DNA from 2 places in the Halobacillus sp. GSS1 genome. Region 2 is predicted to be linked to the other one. Evidence: a T-box and tRNA genes for the amino acid it is inferred to sense, from the RefSeq annotation. Region 2 holds a T-box; the other holds one or more tRNA genes.
The links. The T-box of region 2 lies ahead of J0K78_RS06185 (valine--tRNA ligase). A T-box ahead of a tRNA ligase gene usually reads a tRNA of that ligase, here a tRNA-Val.
Positions count from the first base shown of each region.

Region 1: it has a tRNA-Val gene. The T-box ahead of J0K78_RS06185 (valine--tRNA ligase) is inferred to sense a tRNA for this amino acid. The anticodon was not compared.

Region 1 covers NZ_JAFLHE010000002.1:20,511-30,562, reverse strand. The annotation lists gene J0K78_RS06610 (SDR family oxidoreductase) at 1-219, shown strand, start outside; gene J0K78_RS06605 (hypothetical protein) at 315-971, opposite strand; gene J0K78_RS06600 (alkaline phosphatase) at 1,027-2,418, opposite strand; gene J0K78_RS06595 (hypothetical protein) at 2,616-3,104, shown strand; gene J0K78_RS06590 (DUF3889 domain-containing protein) at 3,222-3,884, shown strand; tRNA gene J0K78_RS06585 (tRNA-Val) at 4,024-4,096, opposite strand; gene J0K78_RS06580 (DUF2254 domain-containing protein) at 4,269-5,588, shown strand; tRNA gene J0K78_RS06575 (tRNA-Val) at 5,721-5,793, opposite strand; gene J0K78_RS06570 (alpha/beta hydrolase) at 6,200-6,928, shown strand; gene J0K78_RS06565 (2'-5' RNA ligase family protein) at 6,960-7,475, shown strand; gene J0K78_RS06560 (GNAT family N-acetyltransferase) at 7,482-7,904, shown strand; gene J0K78_RS06555 (YetF domain-containing protein) at 8,013-8,690, shown strand; gene J0K78_RS06550 (MBL fold metallo-hydrolase) at 8,677-9,576, opposite strand; gene J0K78_RS06545 (hypothetical protein) at 9,599-9,898, opposite strand; gene J0K78_RS06540 (hypothetical protein) at 9,934-10,052, opposite strand, start outside.
Region 2 covers NZ_JAFLHE010000001.1:1,163,124-1,173,175, reverse strand. The annotation lists gene hemB (porphobilinogen synthase) at 1-664, shown strand, start outside; gene hemL (glutamate-1-semialdehyde 2,1-aminomutase) at 689-1,981, shown strand; gene spoVID (stage VI sporulation protein D) at 2,092-3,078, shown strand; gene J0K78_RS06190 (hypothetical protein) at 3,075-3,263, opposite strand; T-box leader at 3,394-3,621, shown strand; gene J0K78_RS06185 (valine--tRNA ligase) at 3,676-6,318, shown strand; gene J0K78_RS06180 (bifunctional folylpolyglutamate synthase/dihydrofolate synthase) at 6,370-7,674, shown strand; gene J0K78_RS06175 (sensor domain-containing diguanylate cyclase) at 7,750-9,483, shown strand; gene J0K78_RS06170 (PulJ/GspJ family protein) at 9,601-10,011, shown strand; gene J0K78_RS06165 (PulJ/GspJ family protein) at 10,008-10,052, shown strand, end outside.

The DNA.
Region 1 (10,052 bases), on a different contig from region 2:
CGTGTGAACGGCGTCGCACCTGGACCCATTTGGACACCATTGATCCCTGCAAGTTTTGATAAACAAAAAGTCGCGGAATTCGGTTCAACGAATCCCATGGGGCGTCCGGGACAGCCGTATGAGCTCGCTCCTGCATATGTCTATTTAGCAAGCAATGATTCCAGCTACGTGACAGGTCAAATGATTCACGTGAATGGTGGAATACCTGTAAACGGGTAACGCATGAGGAAAAACAAAAATAAGCGGTCCCTGCATCTTAAGAAGATGGAGGGCCGCTTGTTTCTTCTATTCTATTATTTACCGAACGTAAATGGTTATTCCCATTGTACTTCTATTTTTTCTCCTTCTGCCAACGTATTACCTTCCTGATCCAAAACATCACTGGTCTCTATCATCACAGTCTCTAATTCTTCCCAATCATGTTCGAGGACGAATCCCATTTGCCCTACTCGTGTTTCGCCTGGTTCGTACTCTCCTTTTAGCTTTTCCAAATAAAAATCGTCATTGAACCCCAGCTTCTCACCCGTATTCGTCTTCAAAACTTCCACAGGAGCCACATTCACTTTCTGATCTCCCGTATTTTTTATAGCGACGGTAAACTTTATATAATTAAAATTGGTTTCATTGTGAGTAAAGGCATGGAAATAATCCACCAAGTCAGGCGATGGAGAATAATTGAGCACTTTCACATCCTTTACCACCATTTGGACCGGTCCCAATTCTACATACTTCTCCATCTCTTTAATAGCTTTAAGGGCTATCTGCCCATCCATATCCTCTGCTTGGTCCCCTACTTCCTTTAAATCCTGATCATCGGGCGCTTGGGGATTGTTTTTATACTTCGTTTGTTCCGGGATTTCAAATAAAGGAGGTTGATTTTTCGATTCATTTTCTTCTCCAGCCACCTGGTTTGAACAACCAGTGAGGATAATGGAAATAGCTAAACTCAATAGTAGCAGTATATGTTTCAACGGGTTTCTCTCCTTTTTCTAAAAAAGCCTCCCTATGGAAGGGAAGCTTTTTCTTTTATTTATGTGCCTGCTTTTTCATCTTTCCATTCTCCATCAAGTTCATGACCTTTTGTCCAACCTCATGGTTATCATGCAGTCCTGCGAATTGCTGAGACTGAGGCCCATAACCGTAAACAATTACATCTTCCCCTGTGTGGCCGCCAGTTGTCCAACCGGTACCGGAGCGAATATCGAAAATGTGCTCAATGGCATTATCAATCTCCGTGACTGATCCATTTTCTACTGCATCTTTGACGGATTGAACTTCATCGTCTGTTAATTCAAGGTCGATATACTGCTCTAATGTTTCCTCAACCCCTGCACCTTCTGCAATCTCAGAAGCCATAAAGTCCGGTGTACGTTTCGCAGCTTTTAAAGGTTCCGGATTCCACTGATATTCTCCATCACGACCCATGGTCATTCCGCCTGTTGAGTGGTCAGCTGTCGTAACAACCAATGTATTCTTATTATTCTTTGCAAACTCAATGGCCTCTTCATAGGCAGCTTCAAAATCCTGCATATCACTCATAGCCGCTACTACATCATTATCATGACCCGCCCAGTCAATCTGACTGCCTTCAACCATGAGGAAGAACCCATCTTTATCTTTGCTGAGCCTGTCCAAGGCGGTAGAAGTCATTTCCTCCAGAGAAGGAGCATCTGAAGAACGGTCAATCATTTTGTCCATACCTTTAGGCGCAAACAAACCGACGATTTGTTCATTGGAATCTTCCATTAGTTCCTCACGAGATTCCACATAGCTGTATCCATCTTTCTGAAAGTCAGTAGTCAGGTCGCGGTCTTCCCTTTTGAAATAAGAAGTACCTCCCCCAAGCAAGACATCAATTTTATGTTCACCATTCACTTTTTCATCAAAATAATCATCAGCGATATCATTATAATTGTGTCGGGATTCATCATGAGCACCGAATGATGCAGGTGTAGCATGATTGACTTGAGATGTCGCTACAAGGCCTGTTGCTTTGCCTTTTTCCTTCGCCAACTCTAGAGCAGTTTTCACTTCATTCTTCTCCATGTCCACCGCGATTGCATTGTTGTAAGTTTTAATTCCGGCTGCCATTGAAGTTGCAGCAGCAGCGGAATCTGTAATACTCTCTTCCGGATCCCAGGAATAGGTCTCCTGCATACCAATTAAATGTTCATCAAATGCTGTGTTTTCCGTATAAGGAGTAGCAGGATCATCCTTGAAGTAACGGTAAGCGGATGTGTAGTTAGGTCCCATTCCATCCCCAATTAGAAAAATAATATTCTCTACCTTTCCTTTATCTTCTTTAGATTTAGCAAGGATCTCTCCGTTAAATGTAAAAGCAGAACCTCCTAGAATCAAAGATGTAGTTAGAGCCACAGGCAATAGTTTTTTCATATACTTTTTACTAAACAACTTCATTCCTCCTCGTTTTATGTCGATGCAGTATGCATATTACTTGGAGAATATGAAACAATGGTTAAAAAACTGTAAATCTAGCGTAAATTAACAAATTAAGACAATTGGATTAGGTACATTGGTTGGAATTTAATTTTCACCGAATGATAGGTTAAGCGTGGTATAATAGGTCAAAATCTATTAGAAGAGGGTGTGTAATCATGAGGAAAAGCTTTTGTCACTGCTTTAGTAACAAGGAGGAAATCGACCAAGGAGTCACAGATCATATTACATATCTCGCTTTTTGTGTCGTATCTGGTGAGCATGGAGCTGTAGAGTTCAGTTTCCGTACCAGTTATATCGATAGTGATTCGGCAGCACCCTTCATGAAATTTTACGACGTAAGTGAGGAACTTGATGAGGATAACAAGACGTCAAGAAGATTACGGATTCACAGCAAATACCCACTTGCCCAAGGTGATGCGGAGCCAACAGAAAAATCTTTTCTGCGGTCTTCTGAACGTTTCTACTCCTATAAGATAGGACTTGATTTAAAGAAGCTTCAATCATATAAAGACAATCCAGACAAGTACTTAAGGACCATACATTCAAAAAAACTGTACGATGAAATGAAGGCTGTATATAAGAACATCTTTAAAGATCCACCTGATGCATTAAAAGGGGATCACTGGGTGGTACTCGTAGATTAGCCCTGCTTTACATATGTTGTTTCAAAAGAAAAACGGGAGTACATAATGGACGTTCACACAAAAACAAAAAATGACATAGGCTATTGAGGATCTAAAGTAATGACAGGGGGAAAATGAATGTACGTCAATTTTAATCATGGCCCTTATGGTTATGGCTATCCCTATGGGGCACATCCCTATCAGCCTTATTCTCGGTATGCTTATCCTCAAGCCTACAGAAACCCAGGATACTACTATGGCTATAGTGAAAGACAACCGGTGCGCGGCCAGGCCAGCTGGACAGAAGGCGGAGAAGTAACCAAATGTGGCATTCCATGGTCGAATAACAGATACATGACAGCGGCTGTCGGTCAAAATTCACCTTACCAATGCGGGCAGACAATCAAAGTGAAAAATGTTGCCAACCAAAGGGTCGTGTTAGTCACGGTCGTCGACCAGGTCCCTAACTATCCGGAAAATAAAATCAACCTTCACAGAAAAGCCTTTGAAGCTTTAGGTGCAAGTGTGGAGCTTGGTGTTATCAATGTAGAAATCACACCGAACCCTCAATTAGAAGAAGAAAAATGGGGCAAATATCTTCTAGAGATTGCTCAATCGGCCTACCCGAATTACAATGCTACCGATTACAGTAAAGTGAGCCAAACCCAGCAGAACGGTAACGTGAAGGAAGTTTACAAGTTTGTTATGGAATCCCCTCAGGAAACAATGAGTATCGAAGGGACAGTCATCTATAACCCATCCACAGACCGAATCATATCGATCAACTTCAAGGAAGTATAAAAGGTTTAAAGTATTTTAGAGACAGTACAGATCTGTCTCTTTTCTTTTGAGAAAAAGTAGATGATCCTATCCTAAAAAAAAGAAATGACGCAGCCTCTCCCTGGATGAGAAACTACGCCATTCCGGCACTTAGTATGGATGATTCCGATTGGGCTCGAACCAACGACCTCCACCCTGTCAAGGTGGCGCTCTCCCAGCTGAGCTACGGAATCGTATGTAGAAATTTGTCGGCTGTTTTGCTGACAAATAATAATATACTACGGAACAAATAAAGTGTCAATAAAATCTTAAGAGTTTTTTAAGTTTACGTAAATGCATCTTTTTATCCCGGCCAAATTCGGTCATACTAAGAAACATACACTATACGAGGAAGTAGGTTTTTCAATGAACAAAAGTAAGGTTTGGATAAATATCAGAGACAGCTTTTGGTTTCTCCCTACAATATACAGTATCCTTTCAATCATTGCTGTAGCGATAACCGCCCTGATTGATCAATGGATTATTTCAGAATATAAGAACAACATCCCTTCTCTCTTTTTGACGAAGTCATCGGTTGCCCAAACGTTATATGGCTCGATGGTAACTTCTATCTTAACGATGACCACGATTAGTTTTTCGACCATCATGGTGGTACTGACAACGTACACTACTCAGTTTTCACCACGAACCTTACAAGACTTCATGAAGAGTCGTGTGACTCAACATGTGTTAGGTGTCTTTTCTTTTGGCTTTATTTTTTCTCTCATCAACCTGTTTCTATTGGGAAAAGAACCAGGCCTAGGTTTGGTCAGTCCCCTCTTTACGGTTATCGTATCTATTATTTGTTTAGCGTTTTTTATATTGTTCATTCACCATTCTTCTCGGTTCCTAAAAGTGAATAACTTAATTGGCTCAATAAGAAAAAGCACCTCCGCACTTATTGTAAAAACATTTGAAGAAAAAAATTATAATACAGCCACCGAATGGGATGACAACGAACTAAAAGCGCTGGACCAATCAAAAGCCCAAGTGATTCCAGCTGAGAAATCGGGTTATATTCAGAATGTTCAGTACGGCGCCCTTATTAAGTGGGCAAAAAACCACTCTCTCATTCTCGAAACAAGCTTTTTAATGGGAGACTATATCCAAAAAGGTATGCCCCTTTTTTATTATTGGAAAGATTCAGATCGAGATCTTGAAAACCCTGGGTCATGCGCAGCCTATGTTTTGATCGGGAATGAGCGGATCGATACACAGGATGTCGAGTTCTCTATTCAAAAGCTTGTTGAGATTGCAGTCAGAGCCATCTCTCCAAGCCTGAACGATCCTCATACAGCGACCAACTGCATAAACCGGATTGGTTCTCTTCTTATAGAGCTCGCCTCTGTTTATGAGCCGATCCGCTACTACATTGATGGTGATGAGGAACTTCGCTTAATAGCACAACCGAAATCCTTTGAAGAATATTTGTATAAGAGTTTCTACCAAATCAAAATATATGGCTATCATGACATATCTGTTATGAATAGTGTCGTCGAATCTTTGTACAAAATCGCCGCCATGCACGACCAAGCCATTCAAGAGGATGTTTGGATATTCGGAAAAACGATTATCAATGCTGTAAAAGTTGAGGAATTGGATAAACTCGATTTCAAGAGATTTAATAATGAAGTAGAAAAATTAGCAGAAGCCTGTAATAAAAACTTCCGCTTACAAAAGTCATAGTATAGCAAGTCTAGGGACGTCCCGGGCCTGATAGTAACTCATAGGCCAATTCGTTTCCAAATTAAACTCATCATTTTAAAGGTTACAAAAAAAAAAGAGAGCATTCAATATGAATGCTCTCTTTTTTAATAGTGATTCCGATTGGGCTCGAACCAACGACCTCCACCCTGTCAAGGTGGCGCTCTCCCAGCTGAGCTACGGAATCGTATGTAAGGAGTTTAACTTGCTGACAAGAAATAATATACTATGAAATACGAACCATGTCAACAAGCTCGTGCTAAATAGCAGCTCCATTCCTTCACTAAAGCTCCGGCTTGTGGAAGACTCCGATTCGAAACGATGTTGGGCGGATGGGGATGGAGAGAATGACTCGCTTTCCGCGGGAGCGCATACCGGGCATCCTCAAAGGAATCCATGTCTCGTTGAAATAATGAATGACATTTCCTGGCCTTCGATAAGAATACATAAGAACATTTTACCTGAAAATCCAACTATCATCTTTTCAACTTTTTCGACAATTATATGATAAAATGAATAATGGAACGTTTATACGAAAAATTTTATGGGAATGCCTAAAGGAACTTTCCATGCTGTAAGGAGGTGGTCGGAAAATGGGTAGAGACGGATCCATGACAGAATATACCATTGATAGTCAATACTTACAGGAGACAATGACACTAAGGGTGTACACCCCGAAGAATTTCTCTCCATTATACAAATACCATTTCTGTATCATGCAGGATGGAAACGATTATTACTCGATGGGACGCGCGGCCACATTGAGTGACAAGCTCCATAAAGAACAAGAAATTGAGAACACTATTTTCATCGGTATCCATTATAATGACAAATATGACCGCCAGGACAAATACCATCCAGACGGAAAGAAACAAGGCGAATACGTAAATTTTCTCATTCGCGAAGTTGTGCCTTTCTTAGATGAAGAATTGCCTGGTTACTGCATGGGCAGAGGACGGACGCTTGTCGGTGACTCTTTAGCAGGAACGCTCGCGTTGATGACAGCAGTGAAGTTCCCGAACATATTCGGCAATGTCATCATGCAGAGTCCTTATGTCGATGAACATGTAAAAGAGGTCGTGCAATCCACCAAAGACTTTTCTTCCTTGACCATTTATCATACCATTGGGTTGGATGAAACAGATGTTGAAACGACTGAAGGAGCAAGAAAGAATTTTCTTGCTCCGAACCGTGAACTGCGCGATTTTTTAAATCGCCAGCCACTCGCCTACACGTATCATGAATTAGACGGTGACCATACTTGGGGCACATGGCAGAAGGATTTTGAACGTGCTTTATTGAAGATGTTTGGTAAGGAATAGCGATATAGAAGGAAACAGGAGGGTTAGTCCAATGAGATACGGAATAGCAGTTTTTCCATCAAAAAAAGTACAGGATGTGGCGAATTCATACCGCAAGCGGTACGATCCCCACTATGCGTTGATTCCCCCACATATCACGATGAAAGAAGCTTTTGAAGCAGAAGAAGAAGAAATTGAAAATAGAATCATTCCTGAATTGAGTGAAATTGCTAAAAACACGCAGCCTTTTTCGTATGGCGTGTACAAGGTGAGCTCTTTCTCTCCCGTTACAAATACGATTTACTTAAAAATTGAACCGTCCGATGAGATCTTTGAACTGAATGACAAATTGCACGCTGGTGAACTTCCCGAGGAAAAAGATTTCGCGTTTGTCCCACATATTACAATTGCCCAAAAACTTTCGGATGAAGAGTTTTCTGATGTATATGGCAGCCTGCGCATGCTGAAGTTCGACTTGAATGATAAAGTTGATCGCTTCCAGTTGCTTTATCAGCTCGAAAACGGGGCATGGAGTGTGTATGAAACCTTCCGCCTCGGCAAAGGGTGATGCTCCTTGGATATCATTAAAGTGAAGAATAAACAGCAGAAAGACGACGCTTTCTATGTGAGACGCGTCGTCTTTGTAGAGGAACAACAGGTTCCCTTGGAAATAGAAATCGATGAGTTTGATGATTCCGCCATCCATTTTGTAGGGTATGAGGGAAAACAGCCGGTTGCCGCTTCACGACTACGTTTTGTTCATGGATTTGGAAAACTTGAACGAATTTGTGTCCTAAAGGATTACCGGGGCCAATCGTTAGGTAAACAAATCATTGATTCTATGGAAGAAGTCATCCGTGATTATGCTTATGATAAAGCCAAATTGAACGCTCAAACCCAAGCAGAATCTTTCTATGAATCTCTTGGATATGTGACCATTTCAGACCAATTCATGGATGCCGGAATCCCTCACGTAACGATGGTGAAAAAATTATAAAATGATAATAATAAAAGAAACTCCGGGATTCCGGAGTTTTTTCGTTTATCCTCAGACCCTTTTGTCTAAAATGATGCGTATAGGCTACAGATAAGGGTCGTGAGAAGTATGGAATACTTACAAATTACTTTGGAAACACTTTTTGGTTTTTCTGCACTATTTATTATGACGAAATTGCTTGGAAAAACACAGATCACCCAAATTACTGCATTTGACTTCATTTCTGCTCTTGTCCTGGGAGAACTTGTCGGTAATGCTTTATACGATAAAGATGTCGGAATACTTAATGTTGGATTTGCCATCTTGTTATGGACTATTCTCATCTACACGACAGAAGTGATTACCCAAAAATTTAAAGGAACACGTAAGGTTTTGGAAGGAAGCCCTTCCCTCGTCATATATAAAGGAAAAATCGATCGTGATCAACTGAAGAAGAATAAGCTGGACCTTAATCAACTGCAGCACTTGCTGCGCTCTAAGGATGTTTTTTCTATACAGGAAGTTCAATATGCTGTCCTTGAGACAGACGGTACGATTTCTGTTTTAAAAGCATCCCAGTACCAAAATGTCACTCGCGATGATATGAACTTAGCCCCTCAACCCGTTCCTCTTCCTCGTACGATCATTAGTGATGGGGAAGTCGTATGGGATAATCTCAAAGAAGCAGGTTTGGATGAGAAGTGGCTAAAAGAACAACTGAGAGCACAGAACTTCAACGATCCTGCTGAAATCATGTACGCAGAACACAAAGAAGGCGAGCCGGACTTATTCGTTATTGGTCTGTGATAGAAAAACTCCACGTATTGTTCATGATGCGGTCCTCTACAAGGCCCGCTTTTTTTAATCCAATCAAATAGGCAGTGACCGCCGTTCTGAATAACAGCCATTGGGATAAACCCTGGGCTTCGACATTGTATTGGTTACACATAGCTCTGACGATGACTTCGTGTGCAACCAGACCCTCTTCAGCAAGGTATTGATGCAGCCAGGCAGACAGCTGTTCATGGTAATCCATGTTGTTTTGTATCGTCAGCATAGGATTAGTTTCAAACTTCCCATGACCAGGAACCGCCCCACTGCATAGAATTTGAGAGACACGGTCTAAACTGTCCAGTGTCAAACTGACATCCGTCAAAAAAGGAATTTTGTGCTTTTTCAGGGTATCTACACTAAAATAGCTGTCAGCCGCATAGAGAATTTCATGGACCTTTAAGGCCAACTGATGATAACTATGACCAGGAAGATGGTAAGCTTCCGCTCTTAGCGAACCAAACCTTACTTTCCCTTCCCCCACGACTTCATCCACCCGAATCGCCGGTCCTTCCAAAAATTTATTATGTAACTCCGGAAGCGGGTCATTCCCTCCGAATAAATAAAGAGGTTCAAGGCCTGGATTTCTTAAAATAGCTTCTTCAAATACGGGAGCTACAGTATGTACATTATAATTTTCCTGAACAAACCGTGCCCCTCCATAATGATCCGCATGGGCATGGGTAATAAAAAGGTGCGTCAAAGGGAGCTCTCTTTCCTCTAGCTCCTTGAGCACCTTTTTCACGGATGAAGCATCGATACCTGCATCGATGAGTAACCCATCCTCCCCTTGATGTACGTATCCAATATTAACGGAACCCTGATAGTAATAACACCATTCATTCAACTGCTGAAAAGACATATACACGACTCCTTTAGCTTTTTCATACAGTTTCGCTAAAGTGACGTCCTTTTCCTGTCATATGAGAAAGAATCTTCTCTGTCCCACTTCTCTGAAATGAAGGATGAATGCTGTTCACTACGTGGGTACTCGCAGGTATATGGATTGAACTCCTCCGCTGGTCTCCCAAAGGTTCCTGATCACGAGTTTGATTGTGTTTCATCTTGTTATCCAACGTGGCTTTGAAAATTCTTTCAAGGACAAAAGGTGAACGCTCATGCTGGGTCGTTCTGATTTGATAATCCTGGTACTGATAATGATTGACAGGCAGAATATATCCCATCCCGACGCCTCCTTTGCTTATCTATACCTTTTTTCCTACTCAAAGAAACGTTCCATCTTTCCCATTTGTTTGGTTAGAAACTTTTCCATATCTGTCATCCGCTTCGAGAAGCGACGATCCCAGGCCTGAAAGTCCTTTTCCCATCCGTTGAATT
Region 2 (10,052 bases):
TCAAATTAAAGAAAACTTCCCTTCTTTAACCGTAGTGGCCGATACTTGTCTATGTCAATATACCGATCATGGTCATTGTGGAATTGTCCGTGATGGGGATATTGCCAACGATGAGTCTTTGACTTACATTACAAAAACTGCGGTGACGCAAGCGAAGGCAGGTGCCGATGTCATTGCCCCATCCAACATGATGGATGGTTTTGTTGCAGCTATTCGTGAGGGGCTTGATGAAGAAGGATTCAGCCACATTCCGGTGATGTCATACGCGGTTAAGTATGCTTCATCTTTTTACGGCCCATTCCGTGATGCAGCTCACAGTTCTCCTCAATTTGGTGACCGCCGTGCGTACCAGATGGATCCAGCGAACCGTCTGGAAGCATTAAGAGAGGCTGAGTCAGATGTAGAAGAAGGTGCAGACTTCTTGATTGTTAAACCTGCACTTGCTTATCTTGACATTATGCGAGAAGTGAAAGATCGTTTTAACTTGCCACTGGTCGCTTACAATGTCAGTGGTGAATATTCGATGATCAAAGCGGCGGCACAAAATGGCTGGGTCAATGAAGAAGAAATCGTTCTTGAAAAACTGACCTCTATGAAACGGGCAGGCGCGGATCTAATTATTACTTATTTCGCTAAAGACGCTGCTCGTTGGTTAAATCAATAAAGCGGACAGAAAGGGTGTCGGAGAATGAAAACATTTGATCGTTCAAAACAAGCCTATACGAAAGCAGTAGAATTAATGCCAGGTGGAGTGAACTCTCCAGTACGTGCATTTAAATCTGTCCAAATGGACCCGATTTTTATGGAAAAGGGTGCAGGTTCAAAACTGTATGATCTGGATGGCAATGAATATATCGATTATGTCTTAAGTTTTGGCCCCTTAATTTTAGGTCATGCCGATGAAAGGGTGACAGAAGCTTTAACCAAAGCCACGGCCAATGGAACAAGCTTCGGTGCCCCTACAGAAATGGAAAACGAATTGGCTTCCCTTGTGAGAGAACGGGTGCCTTCTATTGAGATGCTGCGTATGGTGAATTCAGGAACAGAAGCCACGATGAGCGCCCTTCGAGTGGCTCGTGGATACACAGACCGCGACAAGATTTTGAAATTTGAAGGGAATTACCACGGCCATGGAGACTCCTTGCTGATCAAAGCAGGCTCGGGTGTAGCGACTCTTGGACTGCCAGACTCTCCTGGAGTTCCGGAATCTATTGCACAAAATACGATTACCGTTCCTTATAATGACTTAGAAAGTGTCCGTTATGTCTTTGAAGAATTTGGAGACGATTTAGCTGCTGTCATTATTGAGCCTGTCTCAGGAAACATGGGAGTCGTTCCGCCAAACGAAGGATTCCTGCAAGAGTTAAGAACATTGACGGAAGAGAATGGAACGGTTTTGATCTTTGATGAAGTTATGACTGGTTTCCGAGTGGGGTACCACAGTGCTCAGGGTCACTTTGGTGTGACTCCTGACATGACATGCCTTGGAAAAGTAATTGGAGGCGGTCTTCCTGTAGGAGCCTATGGCGGAAAGCGTGAAATCATGGAACGGGTCGCTCCAGTCGGTGACATCTACCAGGCGGGTACGCTTTCGGGGAACCCGCTGGCAATGACGGCCGGTTATGAGACGATTTCTGCTATGACGGAAGAAGCGTATGCTTCCATTAATAAAAAAGTAGACCGTTTAATTGAGGGTTACGAGCAAGCCGCTGAAAAACACAACATTCCACTGACTGTGAACCGCGCCGGTTCAATGGTCGGTTTCTTCTTTACAAACGAACCTGTTACGAACTTTGAGACAGCCAACCAATCGGATTTGGAAATGTTCACGCGTTATTTCCAGGGAATGATTGAAGAAGGCGTGTATCTGCCACCTTCCCAATTTGAAGGATTGTTTTTATCCGTCAAACATACGGATGACGATATCGAGAAAACAATTCAAGCAGCGGAGAAAGTCTTTTCAGAAATTAAATCGAAGTGATAAAAGCGCATGGGGTCTCCTCATGCGCTTTCGTTATGTATATTACTCTAACTCCCGCATAAGGTGATAATAGAGAAAAGTGTTTATTACCTTAGGGAGGGGACCGTACTTTGCAAAACAAACAAAATGTATTCTCATTTTACTTAGATGAATCCATATGGTTCAAGGAAGGACAGGGCGTACGCGAGTTAATTGGCATATCACTAGAACCTGAAATCACTATTGAAGAACTTGGAGATGAGGTCCGGTTGAAAGGAACGGTCGATCTTGAGGGCGAATACATTCCGACTGGAAGCGGGGATGCCCAGGATGAAAGTCCTCTTGCCGCTTCTGTACGAACCATGGACTCAGTCGAACCATCTGAAGAAGGGGTTCATACGTTCCATCATTCTTTCCCAGTGGAAATCACTGTACCTTTGGAAAGAGTATCGAATTTAGAAGACGTGTTGATCGACATCGAAAGTTTTGATTATGAACTTCCGGCCAATCGTCAACTTCGTCTTCATGCTCATGTGAATATTAACGGCCTGGAAGAAAAACAGCAGGAAGCATCGAATGAACCGAAGTTCGATGAATCAGCAACGGTCGGCCCTGTCAATTTCCAAGACCAAAGTCCAAATGAATCGACGGTTCTTCCGGAACGTGAAGCACCTATTTTCCGAATTGATGAGAAAGAGGATGAAAGTGAGCATGAGGACGACGGCCGCTGGTTTTATAAAAAATCACAAAGCTTCCCGGAATTTTTCGGTCATGCTCAGGAAAATAGTCAGTTAAAACCGGAAGAGCCTTCTTATGATAGTGCGAGTTGGGGAGAAGTCAGTATCGAAGAGTCCAGTAGTGAAGAATCCAGCAGTGAAGAGTCCGATCAAGAGAGTGCTCAGGCACCTGGAGGTATGGACGGGATAAAACAAATCTTCAAACACCTCTTTCCGAACAGAGAGGACACCTATACACAAATGAAAATGTATATCGCCCAGGAAGAAGAAACATTATCCTCGATTGCGGAAAAGTATGACGTATCTGTGAAACAATTAGAACGAGTCAACGATTATAAAGATGATGTTTCTCCTGGGCAGATTGTGTATATTCCGAACTAAATCCATTTATATTTGAAAGCGAGATACAAACCGAGGACCAGGCCGAGGAGGAAGATATCGAAAGTAGTCGGGAAGATAATGGTTCTAAGCGCCTGGAAAATAACGATGGGAAGCAAAGATTTTTCAATGACAAACAACCATGTCCTGCACCAAGGAGGCAGACGGTAACGATACAAACGACTCATTAGGGGCACCTCTTTTCATTGGAGGATATAGGCTCCTGGGCAATCGGCTCAGGGGTTTTCGCCTTTTTCTTTGACGTAGTTGACTAAATGCCTCTTTTTTATATACAATATGTAATATAGTCTTTATACGTGAAATGCTTAGATAGGGAAGAGTACATGAACAATTCCTTCAGAGAGGAAAACAGTCGGTGAGAGTTTTCCAGGAACCCTGTTGATGGAAGGTCGCCCTTGATGCAGCTTCTTTGAACTTAGAGTAGGAGAAGCCGGTTAGAAGCCGTTATTTTTATTTGAGTGTACAGGAAAAATTTCCTGTAAATTAAAGGTGGTACCACGGAAATGAAACCCTTTCGTCCTTTTTTAGGATGAAAGGGTTTTTTTATATTTACAAAGAGAATAAAAGGAGGAAGATCCAATGAATCAACAAGATCTTTCAATGCCCACTAAGTACGATCCGGCAGCTGTTGAAAAGGACCGCTATCAGTACTGGGTGGATGGTAAATTTTTTGAAGCTACAGGAGATAAAAACAAGGAACCTTATACAATCGTCATTCCACCACCGAACGTAACAGGTAAGCTGCACCTCGGCCATGCGTGGGACACGACACTACAGGATATCCTGACACGTGTGAAGCGGATGCAGGGATATGATGTACTCTGGCTCCCGGGCATGGACCATGCGGGGATTGCTACACAGGCAAAAGTAGATGCAAAACTTCGTGAGGAAGGTATTTCGCGTCATGATCTAGGCCGTGAAAAATTCCTCGAAAAATCATGGGAATGGAAGCATGAGTATGCGAAATTCATCCGTGCCCAATGGGAAAAGCTTGGACTTGGACTTGATTATTCCCGTGAACGTTTTACTCTTGATGACGGTCTGTCTGAAGCTGTTAAAGAAGTGTTTGTCACTCTTTATGAAAAAGGCCTGATTTATCGTGGAGAATACATTATCAACTGGGATCCTGCCACGCAGACAGCTTTGTCAGATATCGAAGTGGAATATAAAGATGTGCAAGGTGCGTTTTACCACATGCGCTACCCTTTGAAAGATGAGGAAGGAACGATTGAGATTGCGACTACGCGTCCGGAGACGATGCTTGGAGATACAGCCATTGCCGTCCATCCGGAAGATGATCGCTACAAGCATCTGATTGGTAAGAAGGCGATTCTACCGATTGTTGGCCGTGAAATTGAAATCGTTGCTGACGATTATGTTGATATGGAATTTGGTTCAGGGGCTGTTAAAATCACTCCAGCTCACGACCCTAACGACTTTGAAATTGGAAACCGTCACAAACTGGAACGAATTCTTGTTATGAATGAAGACGGGACGATGAATGAAAATGCAGGCAAGTATAAGGGTATGGATCGCTTTGAGTGTCGTAAGCAAATCGTGAAGGACCTTCAGGAGAATGGTGTCCTTTTTGAAATTGAAGAACACATGCACTCAGTTGGACATTCTGAGCGAAGCGGAGCGGTTGTGGAACCTTATCTTTCTACACAATGGTTCGTTGATATGAAACCACTTGCTGATGCGTCAATTGACTTGCAAAAGGGAGACGATCAAGTACAGTTTGTTCCTGATCGATTTGAAAAGCCGTATCTTCACTGGATGGAGAACACAAGAGATTGGTGTATTTCCAGACAACTTTGGTGGGGGCATCGTATTCCAGCCTGGTACCATAAAGAAACGGGAGAAATTCATGTCGGCAAAGAAGAGCCGAAAGATCCGGAAAACTGGAAGCAGGATGAAGATGTCCTGGATACTTGGTTCTCGTCCGCCCTTTGGCCTTTCTCGACAATGGGATGGCCTGACGAAAATAGTGAGGATTATAAACGCTACTTCCCGACGAACGTACTCGTTACAGGGTATGACATAATCGGATTCTGGGTAAGCCGCATGATTTTCCAATCTCTAGAGTTCACTAATGAGCGTCCTTTCAATGATGTCCTTATTCATGGTCTAGTTCGTGATGCTGAAGGTCGTAAGATGAGTAAATCGCTAGGTAATGGTGTCGACCCTATGGATGTCATCGATAAATACGGAGCTGATTCTCTTCGTTACTTCTTATCTACTGGTTCATCTCCTGGTCAGGACTTGCGTTTCCATTGGGAAAAAGTAGAGTCAACGTGGAACTTTGCTAATAAGATCTGGAACGCTTCCCGCTTTGCGTTGATGAACATGGGCGACCTGAAATATGAAGACATTGATATCACAGGTGAAAAATCAGTAGCGGATCAATGGATTCTCACTCGTCTTAACCAGACGATTGAGCAAGTGACGACAAACATTGATAAATATGAATTCGGTGAAGCCGGCCGTCATCTTTACAACTTCATTTGGGATGATTTCTGCGATTGGTATATCGAAATGGCGAAACTACCATTATATGGAGAAGATGAAGCGCGTATCCATACGACCCGCTCTATCCTCGCTTATACACTAGATCAGACCATGCGCATGCTTCATCCATTCATGCCATTCATCACAGAAGAAATTTGGCAGCATCTTCCTCATGAAGGAGAGTCTATTACACAGGCTTCATGGCCGGTGGTAAGAGAAGATTTCCATAATGAAGAAGCGGTGGAAGAAATGAATCGTCTTGTATCCATTATCCGTTCTGTTCGTAATATCCGTTCAGAAGTCGATACACCAATGTCCAAGGAAATCCAGTTGATGATTCAGGCGAAAGACGATTCCATCGTCAAAGAGCTTGAGAAGAACCGGGATTATTTAGAAAGGTTCTGTAATCCAAGTGAACTGACGATTGCCACAGACTTGCAGGCCCCTGAAAAAGCGATGTCAGCCGTTATTACTGGAGCTGAATTATACCTTCCTTTAGCAGGCTTGATCAACATCGAAGATGAAATCAAACGTCTTGAGAACGAGTGGAAGAAATGGGATCAGGAAGTCACACGTGTTCAAAAGAAACTTTCCAACGAAGGCTTCGTAAGCAAAGCCCCGGAACATGTCGTTGAAGAAGAACGTAAAAAAGAAACAGATTACCTAGATAAACGTGCTAAAGTAGAAGCGCGAATCAAAGAGTTAAAAGCATAAAGAAAGCGGGAGGGTATTCTACGGAGTACTCTCCTTTTTTGAAAAGAGGGAATGGAAATGGAGTATGAAGAAGCAATTGATTGGATTCACTCTAGAGAGAAATTCAAAGTGAAGCCTGGGTTGAAACGAATGGAGTGGATGATGGAGAGGCTTGGTCATCCAGAGAAAAAATTCAGGTCTGTCCATATCGCAGGAACGAACGGGAAAGGCTCTACGCTTTCTTTTCTACGTTATATCCTCCAACAGCAGGGAATGTCTGTAGGAACCTTTACTTCTCCTTACATTGAGAAGTTCAACGAACGAATCAGTGTTGATGGTCAATCCATTCAAGATGAAGCTTTAGCTGAATTCGTGCTTAGAGTTAAACCTCTTTCTGAAGAACTAGGGCAGACGCATTTAGGAGAACCAACGGAATTTGAAATCATAACAGCGGTAGCCATGCTTTATTTTTCCGAGACCTCACTTGATCTTGTGTTGATTGAAACAGGCCTGGGAGGACGATTTGACTCTACCAACATCCTAACACCTGTTCTATCCCTCATCACAAATATAGGACATGACCATATGAATGTTCTGGGTTCTACAATAAGAGAAATTGCGGAAGAAAAAGCGGGCATCATCAAACCTGAAATTCCTGTAGTTACTGGTGTGAAGCAGCAGGAAGCTATAGAAGTAATCACTCAAAAAGCACGGTCCTGTCATTCGAAGGTGTTCAGACTTGGCCGTGACTTTAATATCACTCATCAATCCAGTAGTGATGATGGAGAAAGTTTTGTTTTTGCAAATGAAACGTTCCATCCTGAAACGTTTGTCAGTCAAATGAAAGGACCTCACCAGGTAGAAAATGCATCGTTGGCCATTCAGGCTGCTGAAGTATTAAGAGCTCTTGGAATCCAAATAGATCGAAATCTTTATAGAAAAGGGATTACGTCTACACGGTGGCCCGCCAGGTTTGAGAAAGTGATGGACGCTCCTTTGACCATTATCGATGGCGCCCACAATGAAGAGGGGACGAGCGCTCTTGTAGAAACAGTGAAACGCCATTACGCGGATAAAAGGGTTGTGCTCGTTTATTCTGCATTAGAAGACAAGCCTGTTAAAAAAATGTTGAACCAACTGGAAAGTGTAGTCGACAAAGCTTATATGACAACTTTTGAATTTCCGAGGGCTCTGAAAGGTCATGAGCTGGCTGAATACTCGGATATTGCCGAAACCGTCGCTATTGAAGATTATAAACAAGCCATACAAATAGCCTCTGAACAAGTTGGAGAAGACGGCATCCTGCTCATTACAGGATCTTTGTATTTCATTTCTCGAATAAGGGAATATTTTGAAATTAAAGAAAATTCAAGGTAATATGATGATATTCTGAATATTCTTATGGTAAAATGGTCTTATTCTTGTGAGGGTCTTTAGGGTGGGGGAGGTAGGATGACAAAGCAAAAGAAATATGCAATTTGGTTCGTGTGGGCATCCACTTGGCCTGCTGGTTTGGTTTACTTGTACTTGTGGTTATCCCCTGTATTTGAAGGAAGCAGGATTGAGATTGCAGCATTTATAATCCTTGCTTCTATCGTTGCTTTATTTCCGCTGCAAATCGGAGACCACCCCGTATTTTTTACGCAGGGGATTGCATTTGCTGTTTTTTTATATTACGGACTTTTCATAGAAATCATCGTTTCTCAAACAGCGATTTTAGCATTGATGGCTAAAATGAGGATTGGAAGAACCAATCTGCACCGTTTACCGATAAATTTGTTTATGTTTCTAGTGATTTCCGTAGTATCTGCTGGCCTCTATTATGCTCTTGGGGGCACACATGGCCCATCCGCTGTGAATGATATAGGCGATGCACTTCCTATTGTGAGTTATGCACTCTCGCAAATTATTCTCAACCAGTTTTCCATAACTTTCGTAGCCAAAGTTCTTTATCGTAAAGAGATGAAATGGCTCGATAAAGGTTTTGCCTGGGAAGTGTTAACATCCAGTCTTGTCCTGCCTGTCGGCTTTATCCTTTATATGGTTTTTTCAGAATTTGGAATCAGTGGGATTTTCTTTGTCGGCATTCCTTTTATTTTTATTTCCGGCATGCTGATGCTTTACCATAACAGCAATCAAGTGAATACCTATTTAAAAAAGACGAGTATCATCGGCCATGAGCTGACAGGAAAACTCGGAGTGAAAGAAGTGCTGGATATTTTCGTCGATCGATTGAGTGAACTCCTTCCGGTGGACTACATCTATGTTTATGATGTGAATAAAAAGAAACGGATGGAGCTGATTCGTTTCTTTGATCGATCGGGAGAAATCGATTTTCCAAACATCCAACTATCCAGGGGACAAAGCATAAGTGGCAACACATGGTTGGAGGGAAAGAGTGTCTTTTATAAAAAGAAATCGGAATGGGCACACTTAGAGAATCAATATACCCCGGATCGTGCTGAAACAGTTTTGTCTGTACCCGTGGAGAGGAATGGAGAAATTGTTGGGATCATTACCATTTATTCCATTAAAAAGCGTGCTTTTTTACAATTTCAGTTCATGATTTTGAATATACTAGGCAACTATTTAGGTGTAGCGATAGATAATGCCAGACACTATGAGAAAACGAAAGCAGAGAGTGAGCGATGTGCTCTTACTGGCTTATACAATTATCGTTATTTTGAAGACTACATTGTGAACGTCTTTGAAATCAATCAGCGTCAAAAAAATAGACAATCCGTCTCCCTCGTATTATTGGATATTGATCATTTTAAGCGTGTGAACGATACTTACGGACATGAAAGTGGCAATGAGATCCTTGCTTCGCTGGCGGAGAGAATTCAAGAGGCGTCAGCTGGACGAGGGACACTTGCGAGGTATGGGGGAGAAGAATTTGTCCTGCTTTTGCCGGGTTATTCCGAGAATGAAGCAGTAGAAGTAGCTCATTCCATACGAGCGGGTATTATTGAAAAACCTTTTGTTTCATTTGTCCATATGCATGACTCACAAGAACCCGTTTCTATTTCCGTAACGGCAAGTATTGGAGTAGCTACGTGCCCTGACCATTGTGAAGAAGCTTTTGATTTAATTCGTCAGGCGGATCGAGCGATGTACATCGGCGCGAAACAGAAAGGCAGAGATCGCGTGGCCAGTTATAAAGAACTGATTCAAACTGTTCAATGATTAAAATTGGACAGTTTGTTTGTGTGATTCGTAGGTAATTTGTCGAATTATACCAGGACAAAGTCCTATATTTACGATATAATTTTGATAATAGATGCAAATTGGAGGAGAAGGCGGATGCCTGATTTTAGGAAGGAAGAAGCATTTTCGCTGGTAGAAGTGGTCGTAGCTATGACCTTGCTGCTTGTTATATTCATTGTATCGACACAAATCGTCATGAATACGCTGACACAATCGAATACGATTAATGAGGACTTTACGACGATGGAAATTGCTGATGGGGTACTGAAAGCCTATCAATCTAAATCTCTGGAAGATTTGGACGATAAAAAAGGCAGGGGGGAAATGGTAGTGAACATCCCTGATCTGCTGGAATTGCCAGCTGCTGCGAATATCGAACAATATGAAGGCCGAGTGCTGGTGACAGAACCTGATAAGACTGGTTTGAGTAACTATTTAACGAAAATCGTCGTTACGGTCTCGGTAAATCGTAAAGAGACTCAATTAGAAGGATATGTGGAACGATGAACATGAAAAGTGAAAAAGGGATGACTTTAGTAGAGCTTCTT